Linked DNA regions of Terriglobus albidus. The protein of the gene in region 1 interacts with the protein of each later gene in a pairwise test. Links are inferred from orthologs where the notes say so. Each region holds a gene or a part of one and is shown on either strand. Other genes may lie near its edges. The genes, in order: FTW19_RS19720 and priA.

Region 1 (11,215 bases):
CACGAACGGGGATGAAGGCGGCGGCAAACCGAACGGTCATTCACCGCACTGATCGCGTTTCAGCAGATAAGAAAAGCGCGCAGCGAATGCTGCGCGCTTTTTCTGTTTGAACCTCGTTTAGCGCATTTTTCCTGTTGCCGGGTATTCCGGGAGTAGCGTGCAGCGGCGTTTTCATTGAGGAAAACGCACAAGCCCTGCTCTACACCTACAGGAAAAATCCTCTAGCTGCTTAGGATTGCGTCCTGGCTCGCTCAATTGCCCGCACCACTGCGCGCGCCTTGTTTACGCTCTCCTGGAACTCCTTCTCCGGCACGGAATCGGCCACAATGCCGGCGCCGGCCTGGATATGCCCCTCTTTGCCATGCATGAACAACGTACGGATCGCGATGCAGGAGTCGAGATTTCCGGAGAAATCCGCATACAGCACACTGCCGCCGTATACGCCACGGCGTGACGGCTCCAACTCCTCGATCACCTCCATGGCGCGGATCTTCGGCGCACCTGATAGAGTGCCCGCGGGGAAGCAGGCACGGAAGGCGTCCATCGGGTTGAGGCCATCACGGAGGGTACCTTCGATCGAGCTGACCATATGCATGACATGCGAATAGCGCTCGACAAACATCAGATCCGTCACCTTGACCGATCCGAACTCGGAGACGCGGCCCACGTCGTTACGGCCCAGGTCAACCAGCATGACATGCTCAGCAACCTCCTTCGGGTCCTGGCGCATATGCAGCTCCAGCGCGAGATCCTCCGCCGGGTCTTCCGCCCGTGGCTGCGTGCCTGCAATCGGACGGTACTCCACCTTCGATCCGTGAACGCGCACCAGCAGTTCCGGCGATGAGCCGACGATATGCGCCGGAACACCGTCCATCGGGAAACGGAGAAAGTACATGTACGGGCTGGGATTGACGATACGCAGCGAACGATAGACCTCAAAGGCATCCACACCCGGGGTGACGTCGAAGCGTTGCGACAGAACACACTGGAATATGTCGCCCGCGGCGATATATTCCTTCGTCTTTTCCACAGCCTTAAGGAACTGAGCCTTGCGGGTCCGCGGCTTGATCTCGAGCTTCGCCTCGTTCTTCCGCTTCCGCGTCCGTTTCAGTGACGTATGCAGGCGTTTTTCCAGCGCATTCAGCCGGCTCTCAGACCGCTTGTACGCTGTCGTCGGAGAGGTTTTCGTCACGTCCGCGGTCACAATCAGGTGGATCGCCTTCTTCACATGGTCGAAAGCCAGCACCTGATCGAAGAACATCAGGCAGGCATCCGGCACATGCAGCTCGTCTGTGGCGAGCTCCGGCAGGCGCTCGATCTGACGAACGACGTCATAGCTGAAGAAGCCCACAGCCCCCGCGGTAAATGGAGGCAGGCCCGGCAGCTTGGCCGGTTTATGTGCCGTCAATGCCGCTTTCAGCTCTGCGAAGATATCGCCGGTGAAGTTCCGCGTCCGCTTCCCTTCCGTGACGGTAATCGACGTTCCGCGAGAGGTCATGCGGCGATACGGCTGAATGCCGATGAAGGTGTAGCGGCCAATGCGCTCGCCGCCTTCAACGGACTCCAGCAGAAATGCCTCCGGCTCCTCGGCGGCAATGCGCAGGAAGGCGGAAACCGGAGTCTCGAGATCGGCGGTCACCGTGCGGTAGACCGGAACCAGGGTGTGCGATTTCGCCAGACGGACGAAATCCTTCTGCAATGGAAAAGTTGTAGCGTCGGACGGCATCAAGGCTTATGGTAAATCTGCCCTGCCGGAAGGGCTTGGTAAATTCCCAAAATCCACAAAGGACGAATGCTAGAGCATTTCTCCTGTTGCTGGGTAGCCCGGAAGGGGAGTGCAGCGGCGTTTTCATTGCGGAAAACGCCCATAGATAACGAATCTCTACACGACACCTACAGGAGAAATGCTTCATGGCAACGACTGCTGTGGCTGTAAAACGGCCGGTACATCCGGACCGTATCTTCTTTCCCATGCTGTGCGGCTTGATGCTTCTCCTGGTTTGGTTCGGATTCTCAAAAACCTACTACGCCGCTGGCATGGTCCACGCCAAACTTCCCAGCCCAACCATTCACGTACACGCCATCGCGGCAACATTGTGGTTGATTACCCTGATTATCCAGATCGGCCTCGTCTCCGCCCGCAAGGTGAAACTGCACATGACGGTAGGTCTGTGGGGCTTCAGCCTGGCGGCGGGCTGGGTCGTCATCGCCATGGCTGCGGCTCTGGACGCGTTACGGCGCAACATGTCTCCTCCCGGCTCAGGTCTCGATCCGCTGACCTTCTTTATTGTTCCAGTCACAGGTGCCGGACTTTTCGCATGGTTTGCCGGATGGAGCTACCTGGCCCGCCGCACGCCCCAGGCGCACAAGCGGCTGATCATGATCGCAACCATCGCCATTCTGGATGCCGCCGTCGGCCGCTTTCCGTACACGGTATGGCCCAGCCTGACCGGTCTGAAGCAGTCACTCGTGCTTTTCGTACTGCTCGCCGCCATCATGGTCTACGACCTCATCACGCTGAAAAGAATCCATCGCGCTACCTGGATTCCGGCCCTGGCGCTCATCGTGGTGCACCTGACACGGATTCCGTTCGGACAAACTCACCTCTGGATGCGGTTCGCGGCAATGTGCCAGGGTTAGGGCGTATTTCGAGAAGCAGCTACCGCAGAATCTGTCCGAAAATCGGCTGCTACGGCAGCCGATTTTCTATATGGGCTCCCACTGAGGCCCTGTAGCAGAAATCAGCGCGGTATCCTAGAAGGAGCGTGCAATCTCCGGCAACAACTCAGGATCTGACGGGCTCCGCCGCGGCCTCACGGTTTCGCGAGTGGATGATGGACTATGCGGAGCTGTTCAAGGCCCGTGTCACCCTGCTCGTCGTCATCACCGGCGCCGCCGGCTTCTATCTGGGCTCGCTCCGCAGCGGCATCAGCCCCTTCAACATGGGCCTGCTCAACACCCTGGGCGGCATGGCCGTGGTTACTGCAGGCTCCGCGGCGTTGAACGAGGCCCTGGAGCGCCGCAGCGACGCACAGATGCGACGCACAGCGCGTCGTCCCATGGCAGCCGGCCGTATCGGTCTGCTGCATGGCCTGCTTCTGGGGTTCGCTGCCGTCTTCTTCGGGTCGATGTTCCTGGCGCATGAGACCAATCTTCTGACGGGTACCCTCACGCTCATCACCGCTGTCGGCTACGTCGGAATCTATACGCCGTTGAAACGTATGACCACGCTGGCGACCTTCATTGGAGCCTTCCCGGGCGCCCTGCCGCCGCTGATTGGCTGGACAGCCGCCCGCGGCATGATCGAGTGGCCCGGTGTCGCCCTGTTCGCTGTGCTCTTTGTCTGGCAGTTCCCGCACTTCATGGCCATCGCCTGGATGTACCGGGAAGACTATGCCAGCGCCGGCATCAAGATGACGCCCGTCGTCTCGCCCAACGGGCTGACGACCGTGGCCCAAAGCCTTTTCTACGCCGTACTCATGATTCCCGTGAGCTTGTGGACGACATGGCTGGGAGTGACCGGAATTCCCTACTCCATCGCCGCAACCATCCTGAGCCTTGGCTACCTGTGGTACACGGTGCGCTTCGCCAGGATTCTGAAAGAAACAGACCCACTGAAATCGCGAGCCTATGCACGCGATCTGCTGAAAGCGTCTGTCATCTATCTGCCGCTGTTGCTGGCGGCCATGATGCTGAACGCCCAGGGAAGGATCTTCTTCTAATGGCAACAACTCCTGCCGGAGCTCCTAGAATCCACACGCCGGCGAGCGTGATCTGGACGATTATCGCGGTCAGCGCCGCTGCCAGCGCCTTCATCTTCTGGCTTGTCTATTTCCACCAGCCGGTCGATATGGCAGGCACACAGCTTGCTTTTTTGCCGGCACTGAATGGCTTGCTGAACGGGCTCAGCGCCATCTGCATCCTGATCGGCGTGCGCTTCATCATGGCCAAGAAGGTCAAGCAACACCGCACGATGATGTTTGCGGCGTTCTTCTTTTCCACACTCTTCCTGGTCAGCTACCTGGGCAATTTTGCATTGCATGGCGAAACCAAACTGCCGATCGCGCACACTGGCGGCGTCTGGTGGACTTACCTGTTGCTTCTGATCTCGCACATTCTTACCAGCGTGGTTGCGCTGCCGATTGTGCTGATTACCTTCTTCCTGTCGCTGACAGAACGCTTTCCACAGCATCGTGCTCTGGCGAAGTACACCTACCCTCTGTGGATGTACGTCTCGGTCACTGGTGTCGTGGTTTACCTCATGCAGGCGGCGATCAGGCGCTAAGGATATTGCACCTAACGGTGATGTGCGAATTCGAGAGATGAAGAAAGACACGAAAACCCTGTTGCAGTACGGCGGCGGCATTCTGCTGGTGGGACTTCTGTCCGCGTTGCTGACGGCCACTGTCTTCGGTGGACTTACGCGGCAGGGCCCTCATACCAATACGGGCTGGCTTGGCCTGATGGTAGCCATGTGCTGCCTGCCGATGGGTTGCCTGCTCTTCCTTTTGGGGATGGCAAAGTGGCTCAAAGATTTGAGGGAATAGGATTTGAGGGAATAGTTCGATCCTAGTATCCTCGGTGCAACCGATTAGAGAGAGAAGTGGAGAAACGATATGGCGCGTGGTGTAAATAAAGTGATCCTGTTGGGCAATGTGGGTAAGGATCCCGAGATCCGCTCGACCCCCAGCGGCACGATGGTGGGAACGTTCGGCCTGGCCACAGCCGAACGCGCGAAAGATCAGACTGGCAACTGGGTTGATAAGACCGAATGGCATAACCTTGTCTGCTTCGGCCGCACCGCGGAGATCGTTCGCGACTACGTCAAGAAAGGCACACAGCTTTTCGTCGAAGGCAAGATCCAGACGCGAAGCTGGGATGACAAGGAAAGCGGACAAAAGAAGTACCGCACCGAGATCCTGGTGAATGAGCTCACGCTGCTTGGTGGCGGCGGTGGTCAGGGCGGTCAGGGTGGTGGCAACTACTCTCGCGGCAATACCGCCAGCTTTGGCTCCAGCTCGCCTGCACCGGTGGACGACTTCGCCGGGACCGGTATTACCGACGACGATATCCCTTTCTAAGCGGAATTTTCTCCGTTCCTTTCGCCGCGCCCGGCCTCTGTGCCTGGCGCGGCTTCGTCTTTGGCCGGGGATTGGTAGACTGAAACCATGCTGGACGAAGCCGCATTTCGCAGGGAGAGTGACAACGCTCTCGAGAGCCTGAAGCAGGCGTTAATTGAAGCCGAAGAAGATGGCGGCTTCGAGGTGGAAGAGAAGAATGGCGTGCTGAATGTTCTCTTTGAGGACGGCAGCGCAAAGTTCGTCTTTACCCCAAATACGCCTGTCCGCCAGATCTGGATCTCGGCTCTGTCGACCTCGTTCAAGCTGGAGTGGCACGATGGCCAGTTTGTGCTGCCAAAAACGGGCGAAGCACTGCAGCCGCTGACGCAGCGCCTGCTGCGCGAGCACCTCAGCGACGATTCCATCGTGCTTGGCTAATTTTTATTACCCAGATCGCCCGGGCGCGGTTAGTCTGAGCGTACGATGACGCTTTCTGTCGCCATCATTACCCTGAATGAAGAAGAGAACCTCCGCCGGACTCTGCCCTCGCTGCAGTTCGCCGATGAGGTCATTGTGGTGGATTCCGGATCCACCGATAAAACCGTCGAGCTGGCTCGCAGCTTCGGCGCCAAGGTCTACGAAGAACCCTGGAAGGGCTATGCCGGACAAAAGAACTCGGCGATTGCCAAGTGCACTGGGGATTGGATCCTTTCGCTCGACGCCGATGAACTGGTAAGCCCAGAACTCGCCGAGCAGTTGCATATTCTGCTGCCATCTAACCCTCCTCACGACGCTTACTATCTGCCGCGCAGGAACGTCATCTTCGGCCGCTGGATCAGGCATGGCGGCTTTTACCCGGATAGCAAGCTTCGACTTTTCCGTCGCGGCGCTGCCACCTTCGGTGCCCGCCTGGTGCACGAGACGATCACCTTTGAGGGAGAATCGGATGAGCTGGAAGGCGCACTGGTTCACTATCCCTATCCCACCATCGCCGACTTCGTGGAACACATGAACCGCTATAGCGGGCTTGGTTCGGAGATGCTCGCCCAACAGGGCGTGGTCAGCCGCGGGTATCTCACCTTCGTCTGGAACGTGGTCATCCGGCCATTGCTTCAGCTGAAATGGAACTTCTGGTTCCGCCTCGGCTTCCTCGACGGCCGCGAAGGCCTGATGCTCCACCTCTACCATGCCGCCTATGCGAGCTGGAAGTATGCGAAGGCGTGGGAGGTCGGGAAAAAGAAAGTTGCCAGTTAACAGTCTCCAGTTGCCAGTTTAAGAACGACGCCGCGGGAAGACATACACAGTGTCTTCCTGCGGCTTTTACTGGCGACTGTAAACTGGCAACTGCCTTACCAAGGCAGCGTCTGGTCCATATGGAAGTAGCCGCCTGTCGGGCCGTCTGCGGACAGTGTGGCGAGGCGTACTGAGGTTTTCGCGCCGTCAGGAATCTCCATCGGAGCGGCACTAGTGCCCATGTCGGTCTTGACCCAACCGGGATGAGCGGCGTTGACCTTGATCGGCGTATCCTTCAGCGCCGCCGCCAGATGAATGGTGTAGGAGTTCAGCGCGGCCTTTGAAGCGTTATACGCAACCATCTTGCTGCCGTAGATCGGCGAGGCCGGATCGGCGTGCAGCGTGAGTGACCCCAGAATGCTGGAGAGATTCACAATGCGCCCGGCAGGGCTCTTGCGGACGAGTGGCAGTAGTGTCTGCGTCAGCTCAATCAGGCCAAAGAAGTTGGTATCGAAGACATCGCGCAGCTGTTTCTGTGTCACGGTCGGCGCTGTGTTCGCCATCCAGTCGTCACCGCCTTCACTGACACCGGCGTTGTTGATCAGGATGTCGAGTTTGCCGAAGGTCTTATCGAGGAAGTCGTACACCTTCGGGAAATCGGAGGAGCGGGTAATCTCCAGCACAACAGGATAGGCATCGATACCGGCAGCCTTCAGCTTCTGCGCGGCGCCATCGGCCTTCTGCTGGTCGCGGGCGGCAACCACGACAGTGATTCCCTGCTCGCCGAGCTGTTTGGCGGTCTCAAAACCTATCCCTTTGTTTGCTCCGGTAATGAGCGCAACTTTCTTCGTCTCTGCCATGGCATCTCTCCTTGTAGTACCTGTTGTAGGTGCGAGAGGTTAGATCACGATAAAACCGAAAGAGATGCAAGGATCTCTCTGTAGTGAGACTACAAACTCTCTAGGCTTTTTTAGTCTCCAAACGCAACCTTCAGACCTACACCAATGAAAGTAGTCCCGGCGAGGCGATCAAGCCACACGCCTGCCTTTGGGTTCCGCTTGAGCCACGCGCCTACTGTTCCGGCAAAGATGCCGATCGTGCTGAAGACGAGGAAGGCCATCATCATGAAGATGCCGCCGAGAATCATCATCTGGATTGCCGGCGAAGGTCCATTCTTCTGCACGAACTGCGGCAGAAAGACAAGGAAGAAAAGCGTCACCTTAGGATTCAGCATGTTGCCGATCACACACTGACGGAAGACCAGCCAGAGCGACTTCTTCGGTGCATTCCCTGCTACCGAGAGCGAGCCGCTACGCCAGCTCTTAATGCCGATCCAGAACAGGTAGGCCGCGCCGGCGTACTTGATCATCTGAAACGCAACCGGTGAGGCCCGCAGGACGGCGGCCAGACCTACAGCCGCAATGGTCGTGTGGAAGATGACACCGAAAGCAAAGCCGCAGGCAGCGACAAAGCCGGCCATACGTCCCTGTGAGATGCCGCGAACAAGAACCTGAATGTTATCCGGCCCGGGCGCGATAGCCAGAATAAAGACCGCGCCAATATAGAGGGTCAGTTGGGAAGCGTGCATACCAGAACCCTACCAGTTGAACGTCTCTGCTTGCCAGCAGAATGAAACAAGGCGGGTTCAGCAGAGTCTTCCCAGAACGTATGGCCTGTTCGAACGTAGTTCGAACAGGGTGGGAGCCGTGGGCTTCAGCCCACGGTTTACAGCCCTGCACAAGAATGGGCTTCAGCCCTGGGCCTTTGCTCGGCAGAATCGAGAGACCCAGGGCTAAAGCCTAATGTCACTTACTTTGTACCTGTGAGTTGAAAAATTGTGTGCAGGAGAGGGAGATAAGAAGCAATCTGTAAGAGCTCTGGGAATCGCGTCAGGTCTGGATGGAGATCAAGGCGGAAGCAGAAAACCTACTGAAGCTGTTTGAACGGGTTGTTCCTGTTATCTCGTGGGGGGAATTTGGCGGTGGTGGCCAAATCTACACGTTGCCAGTAGTGGTGGAGATGATGTTGCTGCAGCGTCTGAGTGAACACGGGACGCAGCAGGAAGCTGTTCATGCGCTGTTGGGTGGTCGTCTGGATAGGCTGCTACCCAACAGCAAGCGCGTGCAAGGGGGACGTATTTCAGCCAACACTGGCGGCTACGCCCGGGCATGTGGGCGAATCAGCCCCGAGACGGTGGAACAGGTCTGCGATCAGACGTTGGCCGCACTGAGCGATCAGATCGAAGCGGAGGCGAAATGGGGTCGCCCGGTGCTGCTGCTGGATGGCAGCAGTGTGCGCCTGGAGCATACAGCCGATATCTTGAAGGCATTTCCAGCGGGCCGAAACCAGCACGGTCTCGGTCACTGGGGGATCATGAAGTGGGTCTGCCTGCATGATGTGCGGACAGGGATCGCACAACGTCCAGCCTGGGGACCGATGTATGGACCGGAGGCGGTGAGCGAGCAAAACCTTGCGAAGAAGGTTCTGAGCCGGGCCCCCGCCGGCAGTGTGATTATCGGGGATGGCGGCTTCGGGATCTTCGCTTTTGCGCAGGAAGTGATCGGCAGCGGGCATCAAGCTCTGTTCCGTCTGAGCAAGGCACGGGCCCTCTCCCTGGGAGGTAAATCTCTGCCGGCTCAGGGGGAGTTTTTGGTGTGCTGGAAACCCAGCGCGCAGGAACGCAAAAAATACCCAGAGCTGGCGGATGCTGAAATAAAAGGCCGCTTGATCGTGCGTTCGGCCAAGGGTTTTCGCGACAGCCTCTATCTGTTCACTACGCTGGAGCAGGAGGCCGACGAGATCGTCGCTCTGTACGGAGAACGCTGGAATCTGGAACTGGATCTCAGAACCCTGAAGGGAACTCTGCGGCTGGAGCACCTGCATGGCAAAAGCCAAGCTGCGGTAGAGAAAGAGTTGCTTATCGCCGTCGTAGCCTATGGGTTGGTCAGGGCTTTTATGGCCACCGCCGCCCGCAGGGCCGGCGTCGATCCACGAATCTTGAGCTTCACCCAGGCCTACGGCCTGATCAATGCCATGAGCCCGAAACTCTGCTCTCCAAACCCAGTCCTCAGACAACAAACCTACGACCGGCTACTCGATTACATCTCCAAAGCAAAGCTGCCTCAACGAAAGAAAAAACGTTCTTACCCCAGAGAAGTCTGGGGTAGAGGCAAATCCTTCCCCTCCAAACATCACTTCGGCCCTCTACCAAAAACAAAAAGTAAGTGACATTAGGCTAAAGCCCGTCGTTTATGTGCTCCAAATCAGCGGGCTGAAGCCCGCTGCTCCCACCACGTTTCCGCGTGGAGATGAGCAGGCTATTTGAAGACCACACCATTCATCGATACAACCTCGATACGCCTACTTCTTCCCGGTATAGCTGACCCGCCAGATAGTGCGGGAGCCATCGTCACTCACCAGCAGGGAGCCATCCTTAGCCGTGGTAACACCTACCGGCCGTCCCCAGACCTGGCCCTCGGACGTAACGAAGCCGGTCAGGAAGTCCTCGTATTCACCGGTAGTGGGCTTGCCGTTCTTCATCGGGACACGAATCACCTCGTACCCTGCACGAATCTTGCGGTTCCAGCTTCCATGCTCTGCCGCAAAGATATCTCCAGTGACGCCCTGGAACTGTCCACCGGGATAGAACATTATCTGCAGCGAAGCCATATGAGGCTGCACCAGGACGTCCGGCGTAATGACCTTCGCCTTCAGCTCCGGATGCTTGCCTTCGTGGCGTGGATCCTGATGACCGCCCATGTAAAACCAGGGCCAGCCATAGAAGCCGCCCTCTTTCACGCTGGTGATGTAGTCCGGCACCAAGTTGTTGCCGAGGTTGTCACGCTCATTGGTCGAACACCACAGCTCGCCTGTCGTGGGATTGACGGCCTCACCCACGCAGTTACGAATGCCTGCGGCATACACCTTCACGAACTTACCCTCGGGCGTGAACTCGAGCACATCGGCACGATGCTCTTCCTGGGGATGCGTATCCATGTCATCCACATTCGAGCCTGAACCCACGGAGATAAACATCCGCTTTCCGTCCTTCGAGAAGACAACATCACGTGTCCAATGACCGCTACCGGGAGCCATCGGATAGAGCTTTTCAATCAACTGCTCGCTCTTATCCGCGGCCTTTAGATCGCCATTCTTGTACGCATAGCGATAGAGCGACTTCGTCGTGGCCACGTAGACATACTGAGGATTCGGTCCCAGCGGATAGAAGGCAATTCCGAACGGACGGTCGAGTCCGCTGGCAAAGGTTTCTACCGTCACGGCTTTGCCATCAGCACCTACCCCGCGCAGCACCTTAATCGTGCCGGCGCCGGAGTCCGCCAGAAACACGTCTCCATTGGGAGCTGTACGCATCAGGCGCGGGATATCAAATCCCTGAGCGTAGATCTCCACCTTGTAGCCCGTGGGCGCCTGCGGCCAGGCATTCTGCGGACGGTCCACGAGATGCGGTCCATTCCCCACTGCCTCGGCTTCATTCGGCTCCGGCAGATCGGCGACGGTGATCTTCCAGCGCTGACCGGGTTTCTCATCGGCATAGCCGGCCCAGGCCTGCTGCCCGGTCCGAATCTGCTGGGCTACGGAAGCAGAAGTAACAAGAGCCATCGCTGACGTCAGGGCGAGCAAGGAACGGTGCTTCATTCCGGAATCCTCCGACGGGAATATTTGGAGCGACTCCATTCTCCCCCGAACGATAGATATCCGTCATCTCGCACAGATTCAGTTCATGCTTGATTATGTGTTCACATCGCAAAAATCCAGGGTTTAAAGCCCACAGCCCGCCTCCGGGTACTCTCGGAGACGGGCCATTAGCAACGTCAGGATGGTTTTAGAAGGCCCAGGTGAGCCCGAACTCGGGATAGCGATTCATCTGGGTCAGTTCGTAGGGCTGGCAATACTGGCAGTGC
Region 2 (11,606 bases), 1.1 Mb from region 1 along the record:
TCACGCATTCACAGATTCTGGAGATCCTCGGACGGCACGGCTCGCTCGAGTACGCACACGACACCGCCCGCGCCTACGCCGAGGCGGCTCGGCTCTCCATCGCCGACCTGCCCGACACCGACGCCAAGCGCGCTCTGCTATGGGTGCCGGCTTACGTCGTCGACCGCGACCGGTAAATAAGCACTATCTTTTCGGATCTGTCATCCTGAGCAACGCGGGGTCCCCGGTCAGCTTTGCTGACTGGGGTGACAAAGCGAAGGACCTGCTTTTCTTGCCCTAAGTAGAAGCCTGGTGATCGTCGATCTCTTGTTTTGTCATTTCGTAGCGTAGCGGAGAAATCTGCTTCTCCAATACATGCCCTCAGCGGCTAAAGCCGCTTCCTTCGCAGCTCAACTCCGGCATGGCTGAAGCCATGCCCTTAAGCAAAACCGTTGCGCACCGCGCAACTAGTTCGCACCTGCGGTGCGAATGCCTCGCTTAAGGGGACGGCTTCAGCCGTCCCGTGAAAACGCTCCATAGACGGCGGCTTTAGCCGCTGAGGGCAAATCCCACCCCACATATCCGCACCCAATCCTCGTACCCTAGAACCAGTGTCCCGCTTCGCCGACATCGCTCTACCCGTCCCTCTGGACCGCCCGTTTACCTACGCGGTAAATGGCGTCGTGCCGGCTGTCGGAGCCCGTGTTCTGGTTCCCTTCTCCGGGCAGAAGCTGATGGGCATCGTCGTCAAAGTCCATGACACTCCTCCACCTCCCGAGGTCGAGACCAAGCCGATCCAGCAGGTGCTGGATGCAGATGCCGTACTCTCCCCTGAGCAGATGGAACTTGCCGGCTGGATCAGCAGCTACTACCTGGCGCCGCTGGGCGAGGTGCTGCGCGGCATGTTGCCGCTGATGGCGGAAGTCCGCCGCGACATCACCTATCGCATCAGCGAGACAGGACGCACCATTCTCTACCAGGGAGCCGAGCTGGGCTCCTCCCGCCGCAGCAAGCTCTCACCCGAAGACCAGAACCGCGAGTACGCTGTCCTGAATTTGCTGGAAGCCGGCGATGCGCTGCGGCCGGGCCGCATCCGCTCCAGCACCGGCGCCAACAAGGCCCTGCTGGAAGGCATGGTGCGCAAGAAGTGGCTGGTCCGCGAGACCGTCGCCGAGCAGCGCGATGCCCGCCGCATGGAGCGTGTTGCGGTCCTTGTTCCCGATGCCCGGCTTCCCAAGCTGAACGCCAACCAGATGCGTCTGCTCTCGGAACTCGCCGCAGTCAACGGAAGAATGAAGCTCACCGACCTGCGTGGGCTTCCTGTGCCACAGACAACGCTTGGCACCCTGGTCCGCCGCGGCCTGGTCACCATCGAAGAGGTGCCAGAGAACTTCCATCTGGGAGCGGTCCACGCACCCGGCAAGAAGCACGCTCACGAACATACGCTGAATCCGCAGCAGCAGGCGGCCGCTGACGCCATCATTGCCGCGTTAGACAATCCCCCAGAGCAGTTCCAGCCCATCCTGCTCTATGGTGTGACCGGCAGCGGCAAGACAGCGGTCTACTTCGCTGCCATGCAGGCCGCGCTCGATCGCGGCAAGGCCGCTATTCTGCTGGTACCGGAGATCGGCCTCACCCCCGCCATGGCCGCGCAGCTTTACGCAGCCTTCGGATCGCAGGTAGCCCTGCTGCACTCGCAGCTCTCGCCCGACGAGCGCGCCGAGCAGTGGCATCGTATTCGCCGCGGCGAAGCTCCTATCGTCGTCGGTACACGGTCGGCCATCTTCGCTCCGGCGCCGAACCTCGGGCTCATCCTCGTAGACGAAGAGCATGACGGCAGCTACAAGCAGGAAGAAACGCCGCGTTACCATGCACGCGACACGGCCATCATTCGCGCCCGCCTGAACGGCGCGGCTATCGCTCTCGGCTCCGCCACGCCATCGCTCGAGAGCTGGCACAACGCCCAGCGCGGCAAGTATGCGCGCGTCGAAATGCCGGATCGCGTCTCCAACCGCCCACTGCCCGAGGTCGAGCTCATCGATATGCGCGCCGAGTTCCAGCAGACCGGCGCGGACCAGATCTTCTCGCGCACGCTGATCGAAGAGACCCGAGCCACACTGGAGCGCGGCGAACAGGTCATCATCCTGCTCAACCGCCGTGGCTACAGCTTCGTAGTGATGTGCCGCTCCTGCGGCGAAAAGATCGAGTGCCAGAACTGCGCCATCGCCATGACCTATCACAAGCATGGCCGCGCCGATGAGATGGACGATCACGCACGGGCCGGGCAACGTCTGGAATGCCACTACTGCGGCTTCCGCCGTACCGTCCCGCAGGTCTGTCCGCACTGCCAGTCAGAACACCTCTACTACCTGGGCGCAGGTTCACAGCAGGGCGAAGAGCGGCTGGCCGAGATCTTTCCCAACGCGCGCATCGGCCGCATGGACCGCGACACCGTGCGTGGCCGTGCGGACATGGAACGCCTGCTCACCCGGCTGCACTCCGGCGAGATCAATCTCCTGGTCGGCACACAGATGATCGCCAAGGGACACGACATCCACGGTGTCACGCTGGTCGGCGTTGTCGGCGCCGACTTTGCTCTCGGGCTGCCGGACTTCCGCGCTGCAGAGCGTGTCTTTCAATTGCTCACCCAGGTCAGCGGCCGCGCCGGACGCGGCGACAAACCAGGACGCGTCGTGGTGCAGAGCTATCATCCCGAGCACTACGCCATGAAGTTCGCGCAGCAGCATGACTTCCACGCCTTCGTGCAGAAAGAGCTGCAGTACCGGCGATGGATGCACTATCCCCCATTTACGGCGCTGGCAAACCTGGTCATCCAGTCTGACCATCTGGAGCAGGCAGCGGGATGGGCAGCAACGCTCGGGCGCTTCCTGGAGAAGATGTCTCTGCCGAAGGTGCGCATCATCGGTCCGGCAACAGCTCCGCTCTCTCGGATCAAGAGGATCTATCGTTTCCACTTTGTGTTGAAGTCAGAGAGTCGTGCGGCGTTGTCCGAAGCGCTGAGGGCCATGCTCGCGCATGCAGCCGAACAACAGATACCACGCGCGGCACTGATCGCCGACGTCGATGCGGTTCACTTGATGTAAATCGGGAATCGTTTCAGGACATATGCGTGGCTAAAACTGGTGGGAGCAGCGGGCTTCAGCCCGCTGATACAGGCTCAACAAGTAAATGGGCTTTAGCCCTGGGCCTTCTCTGCGCGTCAGGAGAAGGCCCAGGGCTAAAGCCCATTTCTATATTGAACCGATAGACCGTGGGCTAAAAGCCCACGGCTCCCACCGGATCGAGCTCCCGCTCGATACTCCCACATAAGCTCCGCGTATGTGGGGCACCCGGTGTATGGGTCTAATTCAGATTCCTCGAACGCCCTACCGTCCCCATGTAATGCGCGAGAACTCAGCCACCAGGCTTGCATCGGCGAAGGGCTGCAGCGAGAAACAGAGCAGGAAGATCACACCGCAGACAGCAATCACGCCAACCTGCCACGGCTCCATCTCATCGTCGAGCGGAACATTCGGATGTTTCATTGCGGGCAGCATCAAGAGCATTGCCCATAACAGCCAACCGATCCAGTAAACAGTTCCCAGCAGCATAAGCACGCCAATGGTGATCTGCGTACCAATGTGGTGTGCTTTGGGAGAGATGGCGTAAAGGATATGGCCGCCATCAAGCTGTCCGGCAGGGATGAGGTTGACGGCAGTGATCAGCACGCCTACCCAGCTTGCCACCACCATCGGGTGCGGAACGATGTTATAGATATCCGGCAGCGAGTGATTCGCTCCCTGCAGCAGCACATGAAAGATCTGCAGCAGTAGCGGCGGATTGAACCGAACGATTGAAGAAGCAACGGGCTCCGGCCTGGAGTTCGCCAGGCCCACCCATGTGGTGACGATTGCAACCAGGAAGCCCGCAATCGGGCCCGAAGCTCCGATCAACAGCAGTGCGCGGCGGGAGCGGATGCGCGACCGCAATCGGATCACGGCGCCCACCGTGCCACTGAGTGTCGGCGCCGGTAACAGATACGGCAGCGACGCACGCACGCCCACATAACGGCAGGCAGCATAGTGCGCGAACTCATGCGCCAGAAGAATGGCCAGAAGCGTCAGGGAGAACGGCAGCCCCAGCGGTAGAAGGTTCAGATGCCCAGCGATCCACACGTGGGGAACGATATCTTCGCTGCTGGTCAGTGGCGGCTTGCCCTGATTGAAGTTGACCATGTAGCGCATGCCGAGCGCCGTAGTCGTGAACAGGGTCAAGAGAAACAGCAGCAGGTGCACCCAGATGGGCGAGGATGCCGGACGCCGCGCAGCACTTACCTGTGGTGTCTCAACAACGGGTTCGGCAACAGGATTCAGGAGGCCGGCACTCATAGAACCACAAGCTTCCTATGGCTGCAGCGACGCCTGGAATGCCCAAACTCAGCCAATGACCTGAAGGTCCTTGCCGGGCTTGAAGCGAACTGCTTTTCCTGGAGTAATGCTGACCTCGGCGCCAGTCCTGGGATTACGGCCGATGCCGGTCTTGCGCGGGCGCACGTTGAAGACACCGAAGCCGCGAAGTTCAATCCTGTCTCCGGCTGCCAGAGTCTGCTTCATGGCATCGAAGATAGTGTCGACAGCCGCCTCGGCTTTCGTCCGGGGAAGGCCGGTTCGATCCACAATCCGCTGAATGAGATCTTGCTTGATCAAGAAGGATTGCCTCGCCGCCATGGAATTCTGCACGGGCTCGGAAAGACGCCATATGCATGTGCTGATGGTAGAAAGCGTTGAAAAGATTGTCAACGCGCAGCCCGTCCCGTAAGATTGCCTTTTCCGGCTCCCTTTAAAAGGGGCCTGGAATTTGTTATCGAAGGAGATTCACCCCAGACATGTCCATCAAGAGCGACCGCTGGATTCGGCAGCAGGCCATCGAACACGGAATGATTCGCCCGTTCAGCGAGAAGCAGGTACGGGAAGGCGTTATTTCCTACGGACTGTCGTCGTACGGCTACGATCTCAGGGTCTCCGATGAATTCAAGATCTTTACCAACGTCAACTCGGCCATCATCGACCCAAAGCAGTTCGATGAGCGTTCGTTTGTGACGGTACAGGCGGAATCTGTCATTGTTCCGCCGAATTCCTTTGCGCTGGCACGATCGATTGAGTACTTCAAAATCCCCCGTGACGTACTGACTATCTGCGTTGGTAAGTCTACGTACGCTCGATGCGGCATCATCGTCAACGTGACGCCGTTCGAGCCTGAATGGGAGGGTTTTGTGACCCTTGAGATCTCAAATACAACCCCTCTGCCGGCGCGCGTCTACGCCAATGAGGGCCTTTGCCAGATTCTCTTCTTCCAGTCGGATGAACGCTGCGAGGTCAGTTATGCCGATCGCGGCGGAAAATACCAGAACCAACAGGGGATTGTCCTACCGAAACTCTAAGGTTCATCCACTGGTCTCTGTTGTCGTTCCCAGGCAAAGCACGAATTTCCTCGTGTTGTGCCCGCAGCCCTTGTTGAGTAGAAATCACTGCGGAAATATGACACTAGCGTCCAAGAATCACCCTTTCCGTTTGGGTCTGATGACGACGGATCTCGTACGCCTTGCCGGCCTCGAGGCAATCTTCGAATCATCGAGGATTGAAGTCGTCCGAATCGCGATCCCCGGCGGCTTCCGAGAGGACGAGATCTCCGTCCTCATCATCGACTCTCAGGCAACGGAGCATCCGTTCGTCCTGCTGGCATCCCTCGCACGCACGCATCCCTCGCTGCTCACCATGGTTCTGGGTGATCGCACGGATCAGGAATATGTCGAAAAGGTCATCGCTGCGGGTGCGCGCGGTTATCTGACCTACTCCGCGTCAGAGCGAGACTTCCAGATGGCGATCGATGCCGTACGTGAAGGCTCCATCTGGGCGCCCCGGAAGGTACTGGCGAAACTCATCAGTCAGGCTCCAACCAACAGCCGAACTACCCCTGAGCCGCCGGAATTTACCCCGCGAGAACTTCAGGTTTTGGAGTTACTCACCGCCGGACGCTCGAATCGTGAGATTGGCCTCTCCCTCGACATTGACGAGTCTACGGTCAAAGCACACGTCGGCCGACTCATGAGGAAGGTGGGGGTGGCGAACCGTATCTCATTGACAATGTTCGCGATGCAGCACCTGTTCCCGATCTCCGGAAGGAAAAACCGGTAACTTTGGCCTATTTGCAAATTAGTAAACTTTTTTAGCACTTACGTCGATAGACCTCCGTACCGTTGCGTACTCTCTCGTAACCACTCAGAGTAATCACAGCAACACAGACCTGGGAGAAGCGGGGCTGACGGATACGGGACCCACCGGGAACGCAGCCCCCATTTTTTTACCCCCCTACTTCTCCTCACTTCACCCAATCACATCCAGCTTTCTTCGCACTTGTTCCTTCGGGACAACTTCTCTAATTGCCCGTCCATCCATTCCAATAGGACGAGGCGCTTGCGCCCGAAAGGAAGAACAACATGAAAAAGTTTGCAGCAGCACTGTGTGGCACGCTGTTGACCCTGGCTCCACTGGTTCACGCATCCGACAACTCCAAAGAGCTGGAGCGCCTTCAGGCATCCGAAGGCGTACTCAACGAGATCATGGCCACTCCGGATAAGTCGATTCCACAGAGCATTCTTGCCAGCGCTTACTGCGTCACCGTGATTCCTTCGTACAAGAAGGCTGCCTTTGTTGTGGGTGGACAGTACGGCCAGGGTGTTACAACCTGCCGCACCGGCCACGGCTGGTCTGCGCCTGTCTTTGTGAAGCTGACCGGCGGCAGCCTCGGTTTTCAGATCGGCGGTCAGGCAACCGATCTGGTCATCATTGCGATGAACCAGAAAGGCATGCAGGACATGCTGAAGAATAAGTTCAAGATCGGTGGCGATGCCGCGGCGTCAGCCGGCCCCGTGGGCCGCAACGCGCAGGCCGGAACGGACTGGAAGCTCAACGCCGAGCTGTTGACCTATTCCCGCTCCAAGGGACTGTTCGCCGGCATCGATCTGGAAGGTGCGTGGTTCGAACAGAATTCGGACGATACCCGCGATTTCTATGGATCGGCAATTCCCTTTGAGACCATCCTGAAGGGAAATACTCCTACTCCTCCTTCGGCTCATCCATTCGTCGCAACCGTGGCGAAGTACTTCGTGACCGCCAAGGCATCCAAGTAACCTCTCTTGCATCTCAACAAGTGAGGCCGCCTCTCTGGCGGCCTCACTGCTCTTCTGACTATTATGTCTGCCGCCGCACACATTACGATCTTACGGGAACAGGGCGATGCCTCGCGCCTGCTCGCAGAAGCAGGTCTGTCTCTTCTTCGTGCAACAGAGAGCACGCAGGCATTGTGCTTTGCGGTCGATACCGGGCGCACTCTCAGCGCTGCAGACGCAGGGGTTCTGCTGTATCGTCCATCTGACACCGGCTCGGTGTGGTGTGCGGAACCAGGCGCATCTATGACGCCGCTTGCTGCCGACTTCCCTATACCCGATAAAGTCATTCGCATCGATAACATCAGTACTCGCTTCGGCATACCTGCTCTGCCGGAAAAGATTTCCCGCAAAGCGTTTCGCAGCTTGCTGGCAGTTCCATTGCCGTGCACCATCGGCGCGGGAGCCCTCGTTTACATCAGCGGTCGAACCGCCGCCTTTTCCGAGGAAGGTGTGTTCTCGATCGGCGTGTTGGCATCGCAGACGGCGGCTTGCCTGGAAACCATCCGTTTACGGAAACAACTCGTCCTGCACGCCGGCGAGCAAAAGGAACATGCCAAACGTCTGAGTGAGCTTGCGGCGATTGTCACTTCATCCGACGACCCGATCCTGAGCAAGGACCTGAACGGCATCATTGCAAGCTGGAATGACGCGGCAACCCGCGTATTCGGGTATCGCCCTGAGGAGATGATCGGGCAATCCATCCTCAAGCTCATCCCACCGGAGTTCCATGCCGACGAGGAGCTTATTCTGAGCAAGATCAGAGCGGGAGAACGGATCGAACGCTTTGAAACCACGCGCTTGGCCAAGAGCGGAGAGCGGATTCCGGTCTCCCTGACGGTCTCGCCGGTCAAAGATGAAACCGGCAAAATCGTCGGCGCCTCGAAGATTCTTCACGACATCTCCAACCGCAAGCGGATGGAAGAGTCGCTCCTGCAGGCCGAGAAGATCGCAGCTACTGGACGGATGGCCGCCACCATCGCACATGAGATCAACAATCCGCTGGAAGCCGTGGTAAATCTGCTCTATCTGTTGCGGCCAATGGTGACCGATCCCCAGGGCATGACCTATCTCGAAACCGCGGAGAACGAGCTCGCTCGCGTCTCTCACATCGCCAAACAGACCCTGGGCTACTATCGCGAGCACTCTTCAGCGAAACCTACCTCCATCTCCGACCTGGTGGAGAATGCTCTCAAGGTCTATGAGCCACGTTGCAAGGCCTATCGCATCACGCTGGAGAGGCATCTGGAGTCAGACCGGAAGATTGTGTTGCGCCAGGGCGAGATGCTGCAGGTGATCTCAAACCTCATCACCAACTCTCTCTATGCCATGCCCCAGGGCGGCACCTTGACCGTTTCGGTGCAGGACGTCTCATTCCCCTCAGATGGAGTTCAGCTGCGCGTCAAAGACACGGGCATTGGTATTCCAAAGGAGAACCTCGAACGCATCTTCGAGGCGTTTTTCACCACCCGCAGCACCATCGGCACGGGGATCGGCCTATTCGTCGCAAAGCAGTTCGTGGAAGGGCACGGCGGGTCTATCCGCGTGGAGAGCAGCATCGCCCCTGAGAATCACGGAACCACCCTTGGGATCTTTCTGCCCATTCACACGTCTCACGAGCTACAAAGCCTGTAGGCCCGGTGTCGACACGGCATGGAGCGTTTTCCTGCAGGTGTAGTGCCTCCGCATCGTATGGGCGTTTTCCGCAATGAAAACGCCGCTGCGCGCCGCGTCTGGGATACCCAGCAGCAGGGAAAACGCTCTAGACTGTTGTTTTGGCAACAAGCACGAACAAATCCGCGACCTTTCGCCACTGGCTTGAATTCATTCCCCTGTGGCTTCTTGTTGGCGCCCTGCGCATCCTGCCCCGCTTTCTGGCACGGATCGTCGGCGCTGCCGTGGGTGCTGCGGCATTTCATCTGCTCTCCCGGCTTAGAAAAACTGGAATCCGCAACCTGGAGATCGGCTTTCCGGCGATGCCTCCCGAGGAGCGGGAAGGCATTCTGCGCTCACTCTACCGGCACCTCGGATGGCAGCTCGCGGAGTTCTGCCAGATGGCGGGATACACCGCCCAGCGCGCCAGCCAGTTCATCCGCTACGACGGCCTGGATAACTACCTGAAGGCTCGGGACAAAGGCCACGGCGTGCTGATCATCACCGGCCATCTGGGAGCATGGGAGCTCTCAAGCTTCTTCCATTCCCTGCGCGGCTTTCCGATGGCCATGGTGATCCGGCGTCTGGACAATCCGCTGGTCGACAGATTCGTCAACGGAATCCGCTGCATGCACGGCAACCGTGTCCTTCACAAAGATGACTCCGCCCGCGGTCTGCTGCGCGCCATGCATCAGGGAGAAACGGTCGGCATCCTGATGGACACCAACATGACGCCGCCCCAGGGCGTCTTCGTTCCATACTTCGGGACCCAGGCATGCACCGGCGCAGGCCTGGCACGCGTCGCTCTCAAGACCAATGCCGCCGTGCTGGCGGGCTTCCTGTTATGGCATGAAGCAGAGAAACGCTATGTACTGCACTTCGGTCCGGAGATTGAGCTGACCCGCACCGGCGACCACGAGATGGACGCAATCACCAACACCGCTCGCTTCACCTTGGAGATCGAACGCTATGTGCGCGAATATCCTGACCAGTGGCTATGGGTGCACCGCCGCTGGAAGACACGGCCTGAAGGAGAAGCGAAGCTTTATTAAACCCAGGACGTGTCCTCAAACTCCTGCCGTCAGCGTTGCGTGCGAAAATTGGTCCAGATGAGGCGGAGGCCGAAGGCTGTGGCGGGGGCCACAGTCGAAGCTGACAATGTAAAGTACGGAGGCACACCTCATGTTTGACCTTTCGCAGCTAGCAGCGAAGATTACGGCCTCCGGCTGTCCCACCTTTGCCTCGGCCGATGAGGGCCCGGGTGAGATCGCTCGCGTTTCTGCTATCAGCAAAGCGACGCCGGATGCTGTCGTCTTCGCCAGTGATGAAAAGACGCTGGAGGCTGCTCTGCTCTCGGCAGCCGGGGCAATTCTGACTAAGCCTACGCTCGCTGCCGAGATCTCCGACCCTCGCATCGTTCTGACCAAAGATCCGCGGCTTGCCTTTTCCCTGGCAGCGCAACATCTCCTGGCTCCGCAGAGGACGGAGATTCATCCCTCTGCCGTCGTGGATGAGACCGCCACTATTGGGAAGGGCGTAAGCATAGGCCCCTACACCGTCATTGAGGCGCGAGTGAGCATCAGCGATGGTTGCGTCATCGGGCCTCGCGTCACCATCCATGCGGACACGATTCTTGGTGCTCGCTGCGTCATTCAGAGCGGCGCCGTTCTCGGCTCCTTTGGCTTCGGCTATGCACGCTCCTCTTCCGGAGCCTATACGCTGTTTCCCCAACAGGGGACGCTGACCCTGGAGGACGATGTCGAGGTGGGCGCAAACTCTACCATCGATCGCGGCGCTCTGGAAGAGACCCGCATCGGCCAGGGCACAAAGATCGACAACCTGGTGCACATCGGGCACAACTGCCGCATCGGAAAGCACGTAGTCATCGCGGCGCAGACAGGCATCTCCGGAAGCTCCGTGGTGGAAGACGGAGCGATCCTCGGGGGACAGGTCGGTATCGGCGAAAAGGCCATTGTCGGCCCCGGAGTCATTCTGGGCGGCGGCGCCGGCGTACTCTCGAATAAGAAGCTCTTCGGAGCCAACCAGGTCTTCTGGGGCCGTCCGGCCCAGCCGCTGAAGCAATATTTGCGAGACCTGGCCAAACTGCGGAAGGATTAGGGCATGCTCGTCGTCATCGGCGGACACACACGCAATATCGGCAAGACCTCTGCCGTCTGCGAGTTGATACGCACCTTCCCTGCCCTGCACTGGACCGCGGTCAAGATCACGCAGTACGGCCACTACGTCTGCTCCGCCGATGGCGAGCCATGTGACTGCCAGACAGCCGACCACACCATCGCTCTGACCGAAGAACGCACCTCGACCTCCGGGACAGACACCAGCCGGTATCTCGCAGCCGGTGCGGCCCGCTCCCTGTGGCTGCGGACCCGCCAGGGACAACTCGCCGAAGCGATGCCCCGGCTGCGCGCCGAGCTGGCTAAGTCAGCCAACAACATCCTGGAATCGAACTCAGTGATGCGGTTCCTGAGACCCGACCTCTACCTGGTAGTACTCTCGCCGGAGACAGCCGACTTCAAGCCCTCGGCACAGTACGTCCTGGACCGCGCCGATGCTTACCTGCTGACAGCGAAACCGAACGCCCCCGCATGGCAAGGCATCTCGCTGCGGTTATTGTCTGGAAAGCCCAACTTCGCATACATGGCAGGAGAACCGTTCTCACCCGAGTTGAAGGCTTGGCTTGCCGAGCGTTTGGGACAAATTTCGGGGTCGCGTGTTGGGTGGGAGCAGC

Evidence for each region.
Region 2: the proteins of FTW19_RS19720 (region 1) and priA interact in binary tests that used the Escherichia coli proteins (3 or more experiments, as listed by UniProt). The link is inferred for Terriglobus albidus from one-to-one orthologs.

The regions. Positions count from the first base shown.
Region 1 is NZ_CP042806.1:4,937,966-4,949,180, forward strand. What follows is about bases 3,632-6,348. They hold FTW19_RS19720 (single-stranded DNA-binding protein), read left to right. Parts: upstream 3,632-4,616; coding sequence 4,617-5,081; downstream 5,082-6,348. Other genes in these bases: cyoE (heme o synthase), read left to right, coding at 3,632-3,722; FTW19_RS19710 (DUF420 domain-containing protein), read left to right, coding at 3,722-4,285; FTW19_RS19715 (hypothetical protein), read left to right, coding at 4,323-4,547; cyaY (iron donor protein CyaY), read left to right, coding at 5,169-5,498; FTW19_RS19730 (glycosyltransferase family 2 protein), read left to right, coding at 5,544-6,314. In the rest of the region: FTW19_RS19690 (hypothetical protein), read left to right, coding at 1-52; trpE (anthranilate synthase component I), read right to left, coding at 230-1,726; FTW19_RS19700 (hypothetical protein), read left to right, coding at 1,912-2,640; more of cyoE, read left to right, coding at 2,766-3,631; FTW19_RS19735 (SDR family oxidoreductase), read right to left, coding at 6,410-7,153; FTW19_RS19740 (LysE family translocator), read right to left, coding at 7,264-7,881; FTW19_RS19745 (IS4 family transposase), read left to right, coding at 8,193-9,521; FTW19_RS19750 (PQQ-dependent sugar dehydrogenase), read right to left, coding at 9,654-10,949; FTW19_RS19755 (TonB-dependent receptor plug domain-containing protein), read right to left, coding at 11,137-11,215. UniProt on the Escherichia coli protein: Plays an important role in DNA replication, recombination and repair. Binds to ssDNA and to an array of partner proteins to recruit them to their sites of action during DNA metabolism. Acts as a sliding platform that migrates on DNA via reptation.
Region 2 is NZ_CP042806.1:6,071,394-6,082,999, forward strand. What follows is about bases 229-3,336. They hold priA (replication restart helicase PriA), read left to right. Parts: upstream 229-590; coding sequence 591-3,083; downstream 3,084-3,336. Also shown: FTW19_RS24260 (polyprenyl synthetase family protein), read left to right, coding at 1-176; FTW19_RS24270 (site-2 protease family protein), read right to left, coding at 3,366-4,367; FTW19_RS24275 (HU family DNA-binding protein), read right to left, coding at 4,416-4,685; dcd (dCTP deaminase), read left to right, coding at 4,865-5,419; FTW19_RS24285 (response regulator transcription factor), read left to right, coding at 5,559-6,173; FTW19_RS24290 (lipid-binding SYLF domain-containing protein), read left to right, coding at 6,476-7,168; FTW19_RS24295 (two-component system sensor histidine kinase NtrB), read left to right, coding at 7,232-8,839; FTW19_RS24300 (lysophospholipid acyltransferase family protein), read left to right, coding at 8,980-9,909; FTW19_RS24305 (UDP-3-O-(3-hydroxymyristoyl)glucosamine N-acyltransferase), read left to right, coding at 10,040-10,975; FTW19_RS24310 (hypothetical protein), read left to right, coding at 10,979-11,606.